2 linked regions of the Methylomagnum ishizawai genome follow. The protein of the gene in region 1 interacts with the protein of each later gene in a pairwise test. Links are inferred from orthologs where the notes say so. Each region holds a gene or a part of one and is shown on either strand. Other genes may lie near its edges.

Region 1 (7,601 bases):
CCTCCTGGCGGGCGACGGCATCCCCGGCGGCAGGCAGTCCATCGAACTCTGACCCCCGACGCGAACGGCCCCGCCGGGCGTCGCCGCCCGGCGGGGCCGTTGTCGTTTCCCGGACTTTGGCGCGGAACCCCGCGCCCCGCCCGCTACTTGACCAAGCTGGGATCGATCCAGCCCTGCTCCGCGAAATACTTGCCCAATGCCTTGGCGACCTCGTCGGCCATGCCCTTGGCTTCCTGCGCCGAGGAAGATTTGTAGTTCTTGACCGCGCCCAAGGTGGCGTTGGTGGCCACCACCGCCGCCGTGCCAGCCCCGGCGGCGGCGCCGACCGGACCCATGACCGCCGCGCCGGGCATCTTGCCGCTGTCGGCGTGGGCGTCGAAGCCGATCAATTGCTGATAGCCCTGGTTGGTCGGGGCCATCACGCTGACATTGGCGTCGATGGAGGATTGCCCCGCGCCGAAACCGATGACCGTCCGTTTCAGGCGGCTGCCCTCGTCGATGTTGACGAATTGCCCGGTAATCAGGATCGACCCCGGATTCAGCGGCATGTTCTGGTCGGCCCGGATCGCGTTCAAACCCCAGGACTGGAGTTTCACCGTCAGCTCGGTCGCCAGGGCGTCGGCCACTTCCCGGCCGATCTGCATTTCCTCGGCGGTGGGATCGGTGTTCTGGAGTTTGGACAGTAGCCCGGAACCGGCCTTGACCTCGGAGGGGCTGACGGCGAAGTTATAAATCAAGACCTGCTGCGGCCTGGGCAGGCCGGAAGCGGCGATTTCGGTGGTGTTCTTGATCTTGGAACCGGCGCAACCGGCCAGCCCCAGGACCGCGAAGGCGAGGACGAAGGATTTGAGCGGGAACAGGAAACGCATGGATGCCTCGTTTTGGTTATGGTGGTGGGAAGAGGATGGAAATGGAAATCCCCATCTATGGGGAGGTCGACCGCGAGAAAGCCGCCACGGTCGGCGCGGTCTGGTTGAAGGTCAGGGCTACGTTCGCCGCCCCCGGCTGGTCGATGGGCACTCCGCAGGCCGAACCCGCGCAAACAGCCAGGTCGGGATTGGCGTAGACCCCGACCTCGGGATCGTAATAACTCATGATGTCGCCGAATTGGCCGGGAATGCCATAGCCATACGAATAGGGGAATTTGCCGGGAGTGGTGGCATGGGCGCGGTCGTGGGTGGCCCCCATGACGTGGCCGATCTCGTGGGCCAGGGCGTAGTCCGAGCAGTAATAACCGCCCGCCGCGCCATAGCCCACCACAGCGAAGGCCTGGTCGGCGGTCAGCGGGGTGTCGCCGCCGCCATCGACCCAGGCGATGCCGCAGTTGCCGCCCTGGCTCTGCGGTTTGAAGGGACGGACCAAGGCCACCACGTCCGCACCGTACCGGGCGCGTAGGCGGGGAATATTGCGGAAGCCCTTGCCGGCATAGGTCAGCCGGTCCAGGGCGGTGGCGTTGAGGGTACGGTCGGCATACCCGACCTTCTGGGCCGCGGCTAAGCGGAACACGGCGTTCACCTGGCTATCCGCCAAGGCTTGGTTCGCCAGCGCCATGAGTTGGTTCAAACGGGTGGAGACCCCGGCATTGCCCATCCCGGCGGTGTAGAGCAGCAACACGTCGATGCGGGTCTTGCCATCCTGGGTGGCGGTGGTATCGACGGGCTGGGTCGAACCCCCGCCATCCTGCACCTTGACCTTCGCCCCCTCGCCCACCACGGATTGCGGCAACGGACCGGCCCCGCCGACACCGCTGGACACCGGGCTTTCGTCGCCTTCGAAACCGCCGTTCTGCAAGCCCGAGGCCTCCATATCGACCAACCATTGGCCGCCGCCCTCGTCCGATTCCAACTTGTACAAGCCACCGGGGGTCAGGATTTGCCCGGCCAAGGCTCCCTCGCCCAAGGTCAACAGCGCCCGGTAACGGCCTTGCGGGCCGTCGAGATAACCGACCCAGGTCAGGTCGCCATTGTCGTGTTTCCAGGCGTTGTCGTGGACCAAGGCATAGCGGCCATCGGGCAGGTTGGCATAGAGGCGCTCGCCCTTCTTCATGTTCCTGAGGCGCCGGGCGGGCACGTCGATGGGGTAGACCGAACCCGGCGCGTAAATCCGGTATTGGGCCGGGATCGACCGGCCGGGACGGTAGGCGAACAGTTCGCCCGGCGACGGCGCGGCGGCGGCGGGTGCCCGACCATCGCCGTTGCGCCCGGTGACATTGACCTCGGTCAGCTTGCCGCCAGCCGACCACGTACCGGCGTAGTTATAGCCACGCAGCAGGCTACGGATAATATCGGGCCAGGCCGTGCCTTCCGGCTGGGCCTGGATGCGATCCTGGGCGATCTCCGGCGCGACGTGGAAACGCACGCCGGAGGGAGTCGAAATATCTTGCAGCAGGATTTGGAGGGATTGGGGGCCGGGATTCCCGGCTTGGGCGGGGTTCCCGGCCAAGCCGGTCAACAGGCCGATAATCCAGGCGGTTCGATAGCGCATGGCGGAGACTCCTGAATAGCGCGAGTCCTGGGATTATAGCCCTGAGGAAGACGGTTTTGGGTGGGAAGGGAAATCCAGGACCGCCGAGCCCGGATGGAACGCGGCGCGATCCGGCAGCCGGGGCGGAGCGTCGATTCCGCCATGCCGCAGCCAGACCAAGGCCGCGCCGCTCAGCCGGGAAGATGCCAACCGGGATCGCCGTCCAAAGAATATTTCTTGGCGCGGAAGCGATTCAAGGTCGCCACCGCCGCGTCCAGGTCGGCATGACAACGGTTCACCCAATCCTCGCCCCAGTAGAAATTGCAACTGGTCTCGGCCCGCAGCAAACGCCAGTGGGCGGACTCCAATTCATAGCGCTCCTGGTCGCCCAATTCGCGCTCGGCGGCTTCGATCAGCGCCTCGTGGACCTGGGCGCTCACCTTCTCGACCCGCGCCAGCGAGTCCTTCTGCGCCTGCGAGCCGGTCCATTGGACGAAATCGTTGCCATGGTGCCAGCCGGTGTTCCACGCCCCGGTCTTCACCCGCACCTCGCCCACGGCCCCGTGCTTATCCAGGTAATCCTTGATGAAGGTGGGCCGGATCAGGCTGTCCTTGCGGGCCTCGTCCAAAAGCTCGCGGTAGAACGCGCCCCAGAAATTGACCTCGTTCTGGGTGTTGCGGAACCAGCCGCCGTTCTCGCCATCGGTACAGGTGACGACCAGTGGCTCGAATTCGCACCACTGGGTGCGCTGGGCCACTTCCTTCACGAACCAGATGTAATCCATGCCCGACTCCTGGGCGTCGGACAATTCGCGGTCGCGCACGATGACGATGATCTCGTCGTCGCCATAGCGGGCGATATGCGGACGGTAACGTAATTCGTGCCAATCCATGGGCGTGACCGGCTCCACATGCTCGCTATCCACGATCACATAGCGGTAGCCGAATTTCTTCAGCAGCGGAATCAGTTCCATGGAAAAACCCATTTCCGGCGGCCAAAACCCCTGGAATCCATTGCGCCAGAACAAATGCCGGGCGATACCCTGCCAGCGGGCGATATGCTCGTCGCGGTCGGCCTCGGGAATCAGGGGGAATACCGGGTGGTAATAACCCGTGCCCAAAATATCGATGATCTTTTCGTTCTGCAAATGCCATAACAGGGAGCCGCAATCGATGATGCCATAGACACTGCTCTGGAATTCCGGGCTGGACAGGGTTTCCAGCAAAGTGCCCGACAAGGAAAGATGAACCCTGGCGACATCCTCGTAACCCCAGAGGAAGCGCGGGATGCGGTCGTAGGCGTAGAGGATTTCACGGGCTTCCCAGGGTTGTTCCGCGAGGAGATGTTCGAGGTTGCCGGGCGGCTGGTGGAGATTGAGGACCAGGGCGTGATGGATGATGGACATAGCGGCTCGCTAGGAATGGGATTCTGAAAGAATTTCGACCGCTATTATGCCGGGCGCGGGCATCGCTTGTGACAAGGGCAAGCCTTGTCGGAAACCGAACAATCTTTTTCCCGAAGCGAGCCATTGGACGATGCTGGCCTCAACCCGCCTGGGACAGGGTATCTCCCGGTCCCGCCCCGGATACTGGCCGGATGGCCGGACTATAAACAGCGCATTAACCCGCCCGCCAGTGCCAAACCGGCCTCAGGCCCCGGAGACCCGGAGCGCGAACCTGGATTTGCACCGTACAACCCGAGCGACAAGCCAAGACCCGCGTTCCCATAGGGTCCGGGTCAAGCGCCGCCGACCAAAACCTCGTCCCGGAGGCGCTGGATTTCATCCCGGAGCCGCGCCGCTTCCTCGAAGCGCAGTTCCTTGGCGTGGGCGTACATCTGTTCTTCCAACTGCTTGACGAGCTTGGCCGCGTCCTTGGGTTTCACCGCACGATAACCGGCCTGGGGTTCGCCCACCTGGGCGGCGGACCGGGTTTTCGCCCCCGTTGCCGCGCCGGGGATCGGCACTTCCAAAATATCCACCACCCGTTTGACAATGCTTTGCGGCACCTGCCCGGTTGCGAGGTTGTGGGCGATTTGCTTGGCGCGGCGGCGTTCGGTTTCCTCCAGGGCGCGGGCGATGGAGCCGGTGACGGTGTCGGCGTAGAGGATGGCCTTGCCGTGGACGTTGCGGGCGGCGCGGCCTATGGTCTGGATCAAGGAGCCGGTCGAGCGCAGGAAGCCTTCTTTGTCGGCGTCGAGGATGGCGACCAGGGACACCTCGGGGATATCCAAGCCCTCGCGCAAGAGGTTGATGCCGACCAGCACCGCGAACTTGCCGAGCCTCAGGTCGCGGATGATTTCGACCCGCTCCACCGTCTCCACGTCCGAGTGCAAATAGCGCACGGCGACCCCGTGTTCATACAGGTATTCGGTCAAATCCTCGGCCATGCGCTTGGTCAGCGTGGTCACCAAGACCCGCTCGTTCCTGGCGACACGCTGGCGGATTTCCGAGAGCAAATCCTGCACCTGGTTCAGCACCGGGCGGATTTCGACCTCCGGGTCCACCAGGCCGGTCGGGCGCACCACCTGCTCGACGATGGCCCCGGAATGCTTGAGTTCGTAAGGGCCGGGCGTGGCCGAAACATAGATGCGGCGCGGGGCGCGTGCCTCGAATTCCTCGAATTGCAAAGGCCGGTTGTCCAAGGCCGAAGGCAGGCGGAAGCCGTATTCCACCAGGGTTTCCTTACGCGAGCGGTCGCCCCGGTACATCGCGCCCAACTGGGGGATGGTGACATGGCTTTCGTCGATCACCACCAGGGCCTCGGCGGGCAGGTAATCGAACAAGGTCGGCGGCGGCTCGCCCGGCCCGCGCCCGGAGAGATAGCGCGAGTAGTTCTCGATGCCGGGGCAATACCCCACTTCCAGCATGACTTCCAAATCGAACAAGGTGCGCTGTTCCAGGCGCTGGGCCTCGACCAGCTTATGGGCATCGCGCAATTCGTCCAGCCGCGCCTTCAAATCCAGCTTGATCTGGTCGATGGCCTCCAGGATTTTTTCGCGCGGGGTGACGTAATGGGTCTTGGGGAACACGGTGTAGCGGGCGATGCGGGCCAGGATCGCGCCGGTCAGGGGATCGAACAACGACAGGCGTTCGATTTCGCCGTCGAACAATTCGATACGGAGGGCTTCGCGTTCGGATTCCGCCGGGAACACATCGACCACCTCGCCCCGCGCCCGGAAAGTGGCGCGGCGCAATTCGGTATCGTTGCGGGTGTATTGCAGTTCGGCGAGACGGCGCAGCAGGGTGCGCTGGTCGATCATATCGCCGCGCACCAAGTGCAGCACCATGCTGAAATACGAGGCCGGTTCGCCCAAACCGTAGATGGCCGACACCGTCGCCACGATCACGGTATCGCGCCGCTCGATCAGCGCCTTGGTAGCCGACAGCCGCATTTGCTCGATATGCTCGTTGAGCGAGGCGTCCTTCTGGATATAGGTATCGGAAGACGGGACATAGGCTTCGGGCTGGTAATAGTCGTAATAGGAAACAAAGTATTCCACCGAGTTTTCCGGGAAGAATTCCTTCATCTCGCCGTAAAGTTGGGCGGCCAGGGTTTTATTCGGGGCCAGGATCAAAGTGGGTAATTGGGTTTCCTGAATCACCTGGGAAACGGTGTAGGTCTTGCCCGAGCCGGTAACGCCGAGCAAGGTTTGGTGCAACAAGCCATCGTTGACGCCCCGCACCAATTGGCGGATGGCCTCGGGTTGGTCGCCCGCAGGCTGGAACGGGCTGCGCAGGCGGAACGGCTTGCCCTGGGTCGGCTGTTGCGGGAGGGATTCGTCTAGCACGGGTTTGATCGGCATGATGGTGCGCTACCTATAAACGCGGGTGGATCGGATGGGCGGATGCCCCGATATTAGGCGGAGATGACCCGGAATGGTTTGGGCCGGGGCCGGGGTTCCATACTCGACAGCCCCGCCCCGCATGGCTATCCTCTCGCTTTTTCCACGCCTTCGCACAGCGCCCACGATGAACATCAGACTCTCCGACCGCGTCCTATCCATCAAGCCCTCCCCCACCCTGGCCGTCACCGCCCGCGCCGCCGCCATGCGGGCCGCCGGCAAGGATATCGTGGGACTCGGAGCCGGCGAACCCGATTTCGACACCCCCGAACACATCAAACAGGCGGCGATAGCGGCCATCCACTCGGGCTTCACCAAATACACCGCCGTGGACGGCACCCCCGGCCTCAAACAGGCCATCGTGGCGAAGTTCAAGCGGGAGAACGGCTTCGACTACACGCCCAAGCAAATCCTGGTGTCCTGCGGCGGCAAACAGAGCTTCTACAACCTGGCCCAAGCCCTGTTGAACCCCGGCGACGAGGTCATCATCCCGGCCCCGTACTGGGTGTCCTATCCCGACATGGTACTGCTGGCGGGCGGCATCCCGGTCATCGTCGAAGCCCCCCAAGCCCAGCGCTTCAAGATCACCGCCGAACAGCTCGCCGCCGCCATCACCCCGAAAACCCGGCTGTTCGTCATCAACAGCCCATCCAATCCCACCGGCATGGCCTATAGCGCCGAGGAACTCAAGGCGCTGGGCGAGGTGCTACGCCAGCACCCGGACCTCATCGTCGCCACCGACGACATGTACGAACATATCGTGTGGGACGGCGCTTTCGTCAACATCCTCAACGTCTGCCCCGACCTCTACGACCGCACCATGGTTTTGAACGGCGTCTCCAAGGCGTATTCCATGACCGGCTGGCGCATCGGCTACGCGGCCGGCCCCGCCAAGTTGATCGAGGCCATGACCAACATCCAGTCGCAAAGCACCTCCAACCCGACCTCGATTTCCCAGGTCGCCGCCGAAGTCGGCCTCAATGGCGACCAAGCCTTCATCGGCGAGATGGTCCAGGCCTTCAAGCAGCGCCACGATTATGTGGTGGCCGAATTGAACACCCTCCCCGGCGTGGAATGCCTGCCGACCGACGGTACCTTCTACGTGCTGCCCAATGTGCAGGGCGTCATCGACCGGCTCGACGGCATCGCCGACGACCTGGGCTTGGCGGAATTCCTGATCGAGCAAGGCGGCGTGGCCGTGGTGCCAGGGTCGGCCTTCGGGGCTCCGGGCTGCATGAGGCTGTCCATCGCCACCAGCATGGCCAACCTGGAAAAAGCCCTGGGCCGCATCAAG
Region 2 (8,023 bases), 1.4 Mb from region 1 along the record:
CGCGGTTGGTGTTGACCGCGCCGGTGCGGGGATCGAAGGCCGGGTTGCCGTAGGCCTGGGTGAAGATCGAGTCGGTGCCGTACATGATGTCGAAGCGTCCGCCCCAACCCCAATCATCGCCGCTGGCCTCCACCGCCCTCTGTATCCACAGGTAGGCCTGGTTGACCTGCAATTCGCTGGTACGGTCGCCGAAAGTCACCGGGCCGTTGAACTTGTCCGGGGAGCTGTTATCGTTGATCGATATGCTGGTATTAAGCCATCCACCCCATTTGATGCCGTAATCCTTCAAAGGCTGGGCATCGCCCTTGCCGGCCATGTAATCCGCCAACCCGGAGGCCTCCTCTATTTCGCTCGCGACAGCCGAACCCGCCGCCAAAGCCGAAAGGACACCCAAGGCCGCCATGCTCAGACGGATGCTGAAAGCGCTATTTTTCATTCTAAGTCACTCCGAAAATTCGCAAATCATGAACCCCGATTGCACAAACCGCGCCAAACCCGTGAATAAAGGAATCCAGCTTATTCATCAAGGGGCAGACGCCCAACTTACGCACAAAAACGGTGCATTTTGCCCGGCTTTTGCACTATAACAACACGGAGTTGCAAAGATAGCACGAAAGGGACTTTTTGTGGCTGATTCGCCTCAACCGGGGCGCTAAACCCCATCCGCAGGCGGCAAGGCCTTGCGCCCGTTCAGCGAACACACGAAGTCGTTGGCCCGGCCTATGGATTTCTCCATCGCGCCAATCAGGCCATTGACGCCCACGGCCATGGTCGTCAGTTCGTGTTCCAGCGAGGCGATGGCCTTGGCGTTCAGGTTGTGTTTCAAAAACAACACCTGGTCCTGGAAGACCCGCAACACCGGCTCGATCTTGCTCTCGGCCCGCCGCATCGCCGAAATCAACTGCCCATAATGCTGCTGGGTCAGCTTGAGCTTCTGACGGCTGGCGCTGCGCAGGCTACGGTTGGAATATTGCTCCAGTTCCCCCTCCCATTCCGCGAACAAGGCTTCCGCCACATCCTGCACGGCGTCGATGCGGTCCTTCACCGCCAGCGCCTTGGCCGTGCTGTAATCGAATTCGAGCTTGAGCTGCCGGTATAAATCCTCCAGGTCGCCGCCGTCGAATTGGGTCAGGGCGCTGAACTTGTCGAGGGCGCTTTGGAATTGGTCCTTGGCCTCCTCCAGACTATCGCGGGCGCTCTCCACCCGGCTCACTAGGATATCGCGCTTATGCTGGCCGGTCGATTCCACCACCCGGAAATACAGCTTCTGGCACTGGGCGACGAGATATTTGGCCAGCGGGTTGAGGATATCGGCGAGGGTGGCGGGGGTCGGGATGGGCTGCTTGCTCATAGGGATTCAAGAACGGAATGGTATAACGATGAAGAACGCCCCGAAACGGGGCACGGCACAAACCAACAAGGCCGGAGCCCGGATGTCAAGGGCAAAAATTCACCAAGCCCATGATAAAAATCCCGGAGTCAAGGATTTTTCGTCGGACAATCCATGACAAATTTCACAGAATTGCGTAATCTTCGCCTCACAAACCTAGTGTTTGTACCGGAAGAACGTCCGGGCATCCAGAAGCCTAACAAGACCTAATTCTCTTTGGGGAGTTTAACGTGAGCGCATTGACCGAAAAATCCTTGCTGTTCTTCATGGCCCTGACCCTGGGCTTAATCATCACTTGGCTGATCGCCAGCGATCCTGTCAACTCCTCGCAGGAGGTCTACAGCACCCACTCCATCGACCGCCAGTCCACCTGACGCCGCTCCAACCCGCCGCCGCGCCCTCCCCCACAGCCGCGGCGGGAGTCACCGCCCCAACACCTTCCGCAAGAACCGCCCGGTATGGGACACCGCATCGTCGGCGATTTGTTCCGGCGTCCCGGTGGCGATGATCCGCCCCCCCCCTTCCCCGCCTTCCGGCCCCAGATCGACCAGCCAATCGGCGGTTTTGATGACATCCAGGTTATGCTCGATCACGATCACCGTATTGCCGTGGTCGCGGAGCTGATGCAGCACACCCAGCAATTGGCGGATGTCGTGGAAATGCAACCCCGTGGTGGGCTCGTCCAGGATATATAGGGTCTTGCCGGTATCGCGCTTCGACAATTCCCGCGCCAGCTTCACCCGCTGGGCCTCGCCGCCCGAAAGGGTCACGGCGTTCTGGCCCAAGGTGATATAACCCAGGCCCACTTCCATCAAGGTATCCAGCTTGCGGGCCACGGTCGGGATGGCCGAAAAGAAAACCTGGGCCTCCTCCACCGTCATCTCCAGCACCTCGTAGATGGTCCTGCCCTTGTAGCGGATGTCCAGGGTTTCGCGGTTATAGCGCCGGCCCTTGCAGAGATCGCAATGGACGAAGATATCCGGCAGGAAATGCATCTCCACCTTGATGACGCCATCGCCCGCGCAGGCTTCGCAGCGCCCGCCTTTGACATTGAAGCTGAACCGGCCCGGCACATAGCCACGGGAACGGGCTTCCGGCGTGGCAGCGAACAGTTCGCGGATCGGGGTGAACACGCCGGTATAGGTCGCCGGATTGGAACGCGGCGTGCGGCCTATCGGGCTTTGATCGATATCGACCACCTTATCGAAATGTTCCAAACCCTCGACAGCCCCGCACGGCGCGGGCGCTTCCGAAGCACCGTTGAGGGCGCGGGCGGCGTGGCGGAACAAGGTGTCGTTGACCAAGGTGGATTTGCCCGAGCCGGACACGCCGGTAACGCAGGTGAACAAACCCACTGGAAATGCCGCGTCCACGCCCTTGAGGTTGTTGCCGCTGGCATTTTTCAAGCGCAGCATCCGCTCCGGGTCGGGTTCGTAGCGGGCTTCGGGCACTTCGATGGACAAACGGCCCGCGAGATAAGCCCCGGTCAGCGACCCGGCATCGGCCATCACCTGTTCCGGCGTGCCCTGGGCCACGATGCTCCCGCCATGCACGCCCGCGCCGGGGCCAATATCCACCACGTAATCGGCGGTGCGGATAGCGTCCTCGTCGTGTTCGACCACGATCACGGTATTGCCCAGGTCGCGCAGCCGCTTGAGGGTCTCCAGCAAGCGCTCGTTGTCGCGCTGGTGCAGGCCGATGGACGGCTCGTCCAGCACGTACATCACGCCCACCAAACCCGCCCCGACCTGGCTCGCCAAACGGATACGCTGGGCCTCACCGCCCGACAGCGTGTCGGCGCTGCGGTCCAGGGTCAGGTAATCCAAACCCACATCGACCAGGAAACGCAGGCGCTCGCCGATTTCCTTGACGATCTTGGCCGCGACCGCGCCGCGCCGTCCGGTCAGGTTCAGCGCGTCGAAGAATTCCACCGCCCGGCGGATCGGCAATCCGGTCAGCGTGGGCAAGGCGGTATCGGCCACGTAGACATGCCGGGCCGCACGGTTCAGCCGCGCCCCGCCGCACGCGGGACAGGGTTTGGCCGACAGGTATTTCGCCAGTTCTTCCCGTACCATCTGGGAATCGGTTTCCTTGTAGCGCCGCTCCATGCCGGGAATCACCCCCTCGAACGGATGGCGATGTTCCACCGTCTTACCAGTCGCGGATTTCAGCGTATAGGTCAAGATTTCCTTACCGCTGCCATATAACACGATATTGCGGGCCGCTTCCGGGAGTTCCTCGAAGGGCCGCTCCATATCGAAACCGTAATGCCCGGCCAGGTTGAGCAGCAATTGATAGTGGTAGGCATTGCCCCGGTCCCAGCCGCGCACCGCGCCTTCGGCCAAGCTGGCCTTGGGCTGGGTGACGATCAAGGCCGGATCGAAATAGGGCTTCACCCCCAGGCCATCGCACCCAGGGCACGCGCCCTTGGGGTTGTTGAAGGAAAAGATGCGCGGCTCCAGTTCACTCAGGGAATAGCCGCACAGGGTGCAGGCGTATTTATCGGAATAGATCAGCTCTCGCTTGTCCCCATCCATCGACACCACCAAAGCCATGCCGTCGGCCAGCTTCAACGCGGTCTCGAACGATTCCGCCAACCGCAGCCCCAAATCGGACCGCACCTTGAAACGGTCCACCACCACTTCGATGGTGTGCTTTTTCCGCAGGTCGAGCTTGGGCGGCTCGTCCAGTTCGTAGACCTCGCCGTCGATGCGGGCGCGGATATAGCCCTGGTTGCGGAGATCGTCCAATACCTGGGCGTGTTCGCCCTTACGGGCGTTGACCACCGGGGCCAACAGCATCCAGCGCGAGTCCTCAGGTTGGCTCAACACATGGTCCACCATCTGGCTGATGGTCTGTGCCTCCAGGGAAATGCCGTGTTCCGGGCAGCGCGGCGTGCCAGCGCGGGCGTAGAGCAGGCGCAGGTAGTCGTAGATTTCGGTGATGGTGCCGACGGTGGAACGCGGGTTGTGCGAGGTGGATTTCTGCTCGATGGAAATGGCCGGGGACAAGCCTTCGATATGGTCCACATCGGGCTTTTCCATGACCGAGAGGAATTGGCGGGCATAGGCCGACAGCGATTCCACATAGCGGCGTTGACCCTCGGCGTAGAGGGTGTCGAAAGCCAGCGAGGATTTGCCCGAACCCGACAGCCCGGTGATGACGATGAGCCGGTCGCGAGGCAGGTCGAGGTCGATGTTCTTGAGGTTGTGGGTACGGGCGCCGCGGATTCGGATGATGTCCATGGAGGTCGGGAGGATATTGGGGTCTGGCCGGGATGGGACCGGGGGATTGTGGCAGGTTCGGGCGGATGGGAGAAATCTTGGCGGGGAAAAGGGCCATTCACTGGCAAATCGAGCACCGTCCGGTCATATCGGCGATGCTGCCGCCCGCCTTCCGGGCTCCCCCGGCTCAAACGGCGTATTGCTCGTCTTCGAGGGAAATTGGGGTGCGGTGCATGGTGACCTCGTTCACTTGGATTGAAGATCGCCGGGATTATACCGGGCCGCTTGGGGGTAGGGTTCGATCCGGGCTGGATCGGGTCCGTCACGCCGCAGACGGGGTTCCATCCTGGGCGGATCAAGCCCTTACCGGGCCAAACCGCATTAAGCAAGACGGAAATCGCCCGCCTTATCGAGTGCATGGAACGCCTGTGCGAGACGGAAGCGGAGCGAAAGCCGGAATTCGCCCTGGTGCGCCGCCGGAAGTGAATCCGGCAAAATTCCGGCAAAATAAAAGCCGGGTTTTAGGCCCGGCTTTTAAGTCTTTGATTCGGAAAGTGAATTGGTGGGCGGTATAGGATTTGAACCTATGACCCCTGCCGTGTGAATCCACCACTCCAAACGCAAGACACTGATTTAAAAGGCAATTCCACGCCTGCTCCGCGTGAATCCTTGCCAGACTGTGCCAGTGGTTGCCACCCTCTGCCCGCCTGCTTTCACGTTCTTTCACGCTGCCCTCCCCTGCCCTGTCGCCCCAGGCCACGATCCGGCCACGCCATAAATTGCCGGTCGGGTATGGTGCGCCGCTGGTGCGGGTCGATTCCAACCATGAACTGCGCTACCAGCACCAGGGCGGAATCACCGAACTGTGGGCGCGTAGCGACGGGCAAGCCCACTGTGGATTTCTCGTGGATGCGAGGAGTGGCAAGTATCGGGGGGCTTATGCGGGGGCACGGGCTTCGGCGGTGCGGCCCGATATTGTCGTTGATTCGACACTGGCCTTGCCGGAACTGTGGCAATCGCCTTCGGCTTTTGTAGGGTTTTGCCTACAAAAAAATCAGCTTTCGCTGACATGACTCCCGTGTATGGTATTGGTATGGTAGCGCATCTTTGGGTCGGATACGCGATTCTTTTTAACTGGGTGGAATCATGGGGAAAAGCTTGGCGAGCGTGTCACGGCATGTCGTGGAAACAATCTTCAGTTTGAGGCATCGGGCCATCTGGATTTTGATGGCTTTTCCTTTAGCCAAGGAATATTTGCTGATTATCAGATCAAGGCCGTAGGTCCGATTAGCGCAGCGTAATCGAGGTATGAAATCCGTGCGATTACGCTGCGCTAATCGCACCTACGCGGGCTTCCCGGGTGACGTGCTGCCGGGGAACCGGGACCAGGCTGGCGTCCACGATCTGCCCGCCACGGGCGATGTAGCCGTGCCGGGCCAACTGCCGGTTCACCGCTTCGAACAACGCCTCCCCGGCCTTCGCCGCCGCCAGCCGCTCGCGGAACGTCCAGAACGTGGTCCGGTCCGGCACCTGGCTGCTGTGCCGCAGCCCCAGGAACCGCTGGAAACTCAACCGGTCCAGCACCTGGAGCTCCATCTGTTCATCGCTGAGTCCGTGCAAGTTCTGAAGGATGAACGCACGGACCATCAACTCGGTCGGGAACGGCGGACGCCCGCCACGCGCCCGGCTAGGACGCGGCGCGGCCCGGTCGACCTCGGCGGCCAGCGCCTTGAAGTCGATGTACTTCTCCATTTCTTGCAGCACGTCGCCCAGCCGGTCCAGCCGGGCTTCGCGTTCCTGGGCGGCATTCGGGCTTTCCTTGATCATCACGGTTCAGGCACCAAGTTCAGGTCCGCTATTGTCCCATGACCCCGGTTTTTCGAGGTTCCCTTCACGGGACTTGATCGGATTAACAGTATCTACGTGGGCTGGTTATGAAGCACAAAACTAAATTCATTTTACTCGTATGCACTGGGTTGGGGTTTTGGCTGTGGCGCGGCATGCAGGAGGGACAGGTGAAAAGCCGGGAAGCGCATTGGCAGTATTGCCAGGATCATTTCTGCGAGGGCGATATTTTGCCCAAGTACAACCCTATAAAACAGGTAGCTCTTAAGCTTAATGGGCGATGGCTTATTGGACCAAAGGAGTATTTCAGTGGCAGTTCTAATGGTGCTTCTTTTGAATGGTGGGAACACAAACCACTAATTTCAAATGCGAGACGCCCAGACGAAATGCAAGCTTTAGTAAAGGCTGGAAAAGGATATGATTTCTCTATAGAAATCTTCTTTCGGTCAAGCAATATACCTCCAGAGCCTAGGGGATATAAGCTTGTTGAACTTGCACAGGCGAATGACTGGATCGCAAGTCGTACCCAAGTTCGACCTGGGCTTGAAGCTATTCAGATGAAGCATGTCATTGGGCCGCATGGGTATTCAATAGATCATGTGACATATTATGTGGCTACCTACCTAAATGGCATTGATGGCCTACCGCCCGTAGCCACCTGTGATAACAGTCGTGCTGAGGGTACCGGCGGCACAGGATTTATGTGGCAGCTAGGTATTTGGGTGGGTGTCAGGATGAATCAAAAGCACTGTGCTGATTGGCCGGAAATCTATCTTGAAATTATTCGTGTACTTCAACTACTTAAGAAGGCATAAACCATGACGATCATTCTCAACGAGGCCGAGTTAAATACCTTAACAGCCAAGGAAAACCAGGCTCACAACGGCCAAATTGGCTATTGGGAGATTTATCAATGGCTGGCTGATACGCTTGAGGCTAAAGGCGTGGCAACCACTGATTCGACATTGCTGTGGTTGAGGGGAGCTACCGAAGCCAACGCGAATCGTGGTGCCATGTCCGCATTAATTCGGGCTTATACCGATACCCAATACCAGTTGCGTTATGATACAGCTCTCAGCGATTGCAAGATGCAAGATGCTTCTAATGCGGTAGCTCAGAATCTTTTTAATGATTTGTTAGGAAGAAATGGAGATTGGCCGCGAGGCCAAGTCCCAGATATCACCCGAATTGCAGAAGCAGATGCCACGGCTGTAGGCAAGGTGTTATTCAGCATCGATTCGCAAGATACCGCCGCCCCACCCACCAACGCCGCGTGGTCCGGCACCCTGCTGTTCACGATGCTGAACAGCGACCAAACCAGTCGGCTGATGAAAACCGGCGTCTCCTCCAGCGGGATCGATACCCTCAACGACATGCGCGACGTGCTGTTCGCCTACCAGGCGTTCAAAAGCGGGCTTGAGGCCGCGTTCGCTCACATCGGGGATCAACCCGTGACCGATGCCTTGATCCTGGGACCGACCATTTGGTCCTTCCTCACGAATAACGCAGGCAACTTCAATGACTTGCGATTAGCACTGCCGGCGACCACCAATCCGGTGATCAA

What was found.
Region 2: the proteins of uvrB (region 1) and uvrA interact in binary tests that used the Escherichia coli proteins (3 or more experiments, as listed by UniProt). The link is inferred for Methylomagnum ishizawai from one-to-one orthologs.

The regions. Positions count from the first base shown.
Region 1 is NZ_FXAM01000001.1:1,768,811-1,776,411, reverse strand. Bases 3,736-6,712 are described here. They hold uvrB (excinuclease ABC subunit UvrB), read right to left. Parts: upstream 6,269-6,712; coding sequence 4,202-6,268; downstream 3,736-4,201. Other genes in these bases: B9N93_RS08010 (pyridoxal phosphate-dependent aminotransferase), read left to right, coding at 6,435-6,712; B9N93_RS08020 (polysaccharide deacetylase family protein), read right to left, coding at 3,736-3,869. In the rest of the region: B9N93_RS08035 (hypothetical protein), read left to right, coding at 1-52; B9N93_RS08030 (DUF4410 domain-containing protein), read right to left, coding at 144-869; B9N93_RS08025 (reprolysin-like metallopeptidase), read right to left, coding at 925-2,484; more of B9N93_RS08020, read right to left, coding at 2,655-3,735; more of B9N93_RS08010, read left to right, coding at 6,713-7,601. UniProt on the Escherichia coli protein: The UvrABC repair system catalyzes the recognition and processing of DNA lesions. A damage recognition complex composed of 2 UvrA and 2 UvrB subunits scans DNA for abnormalities.
Region 2 is NZ_FXAM01000001.1:3,205,048-3,213,070, forward strand. Bases 1,613-5,011 are described here. They hold uvrA (excinuclease ABC subunit UvrA), read right to left. Parts: upstream 4,636-5,011; coding sequence 1,813-4,635; downstream 1,613-1,812. Other genes in these bases: B9N93_RS25515 (hypothetical protein), read left to right, coding at 1,621-1,764. Also shown: B9N93_RS14220 (porin), read right to left, coding at 1-436; B9N93_RS14225 (DUF2959 domain-containing protein), read right to left, coding at 653-1,351; B9N93_RS14240 (transposase), read right to left, coding at 5,938-6,441; B9N93_RS24775 (hypothetical protein), read left to right, coding at 6,549-7,274; B9N93_RS26725 (calcium-binding protein), read left to right, coding at 7,680-8,023. UniProt on the Escherichia coli protein: The UvrABC repair system catalyzes the recognition and processing of DNA lesions. UvrA is an ATPase and a DNA-binding protein. A damage recognition complex composed of 2 UvrA and 2 UvrB subunits scans DNA for abnormalities.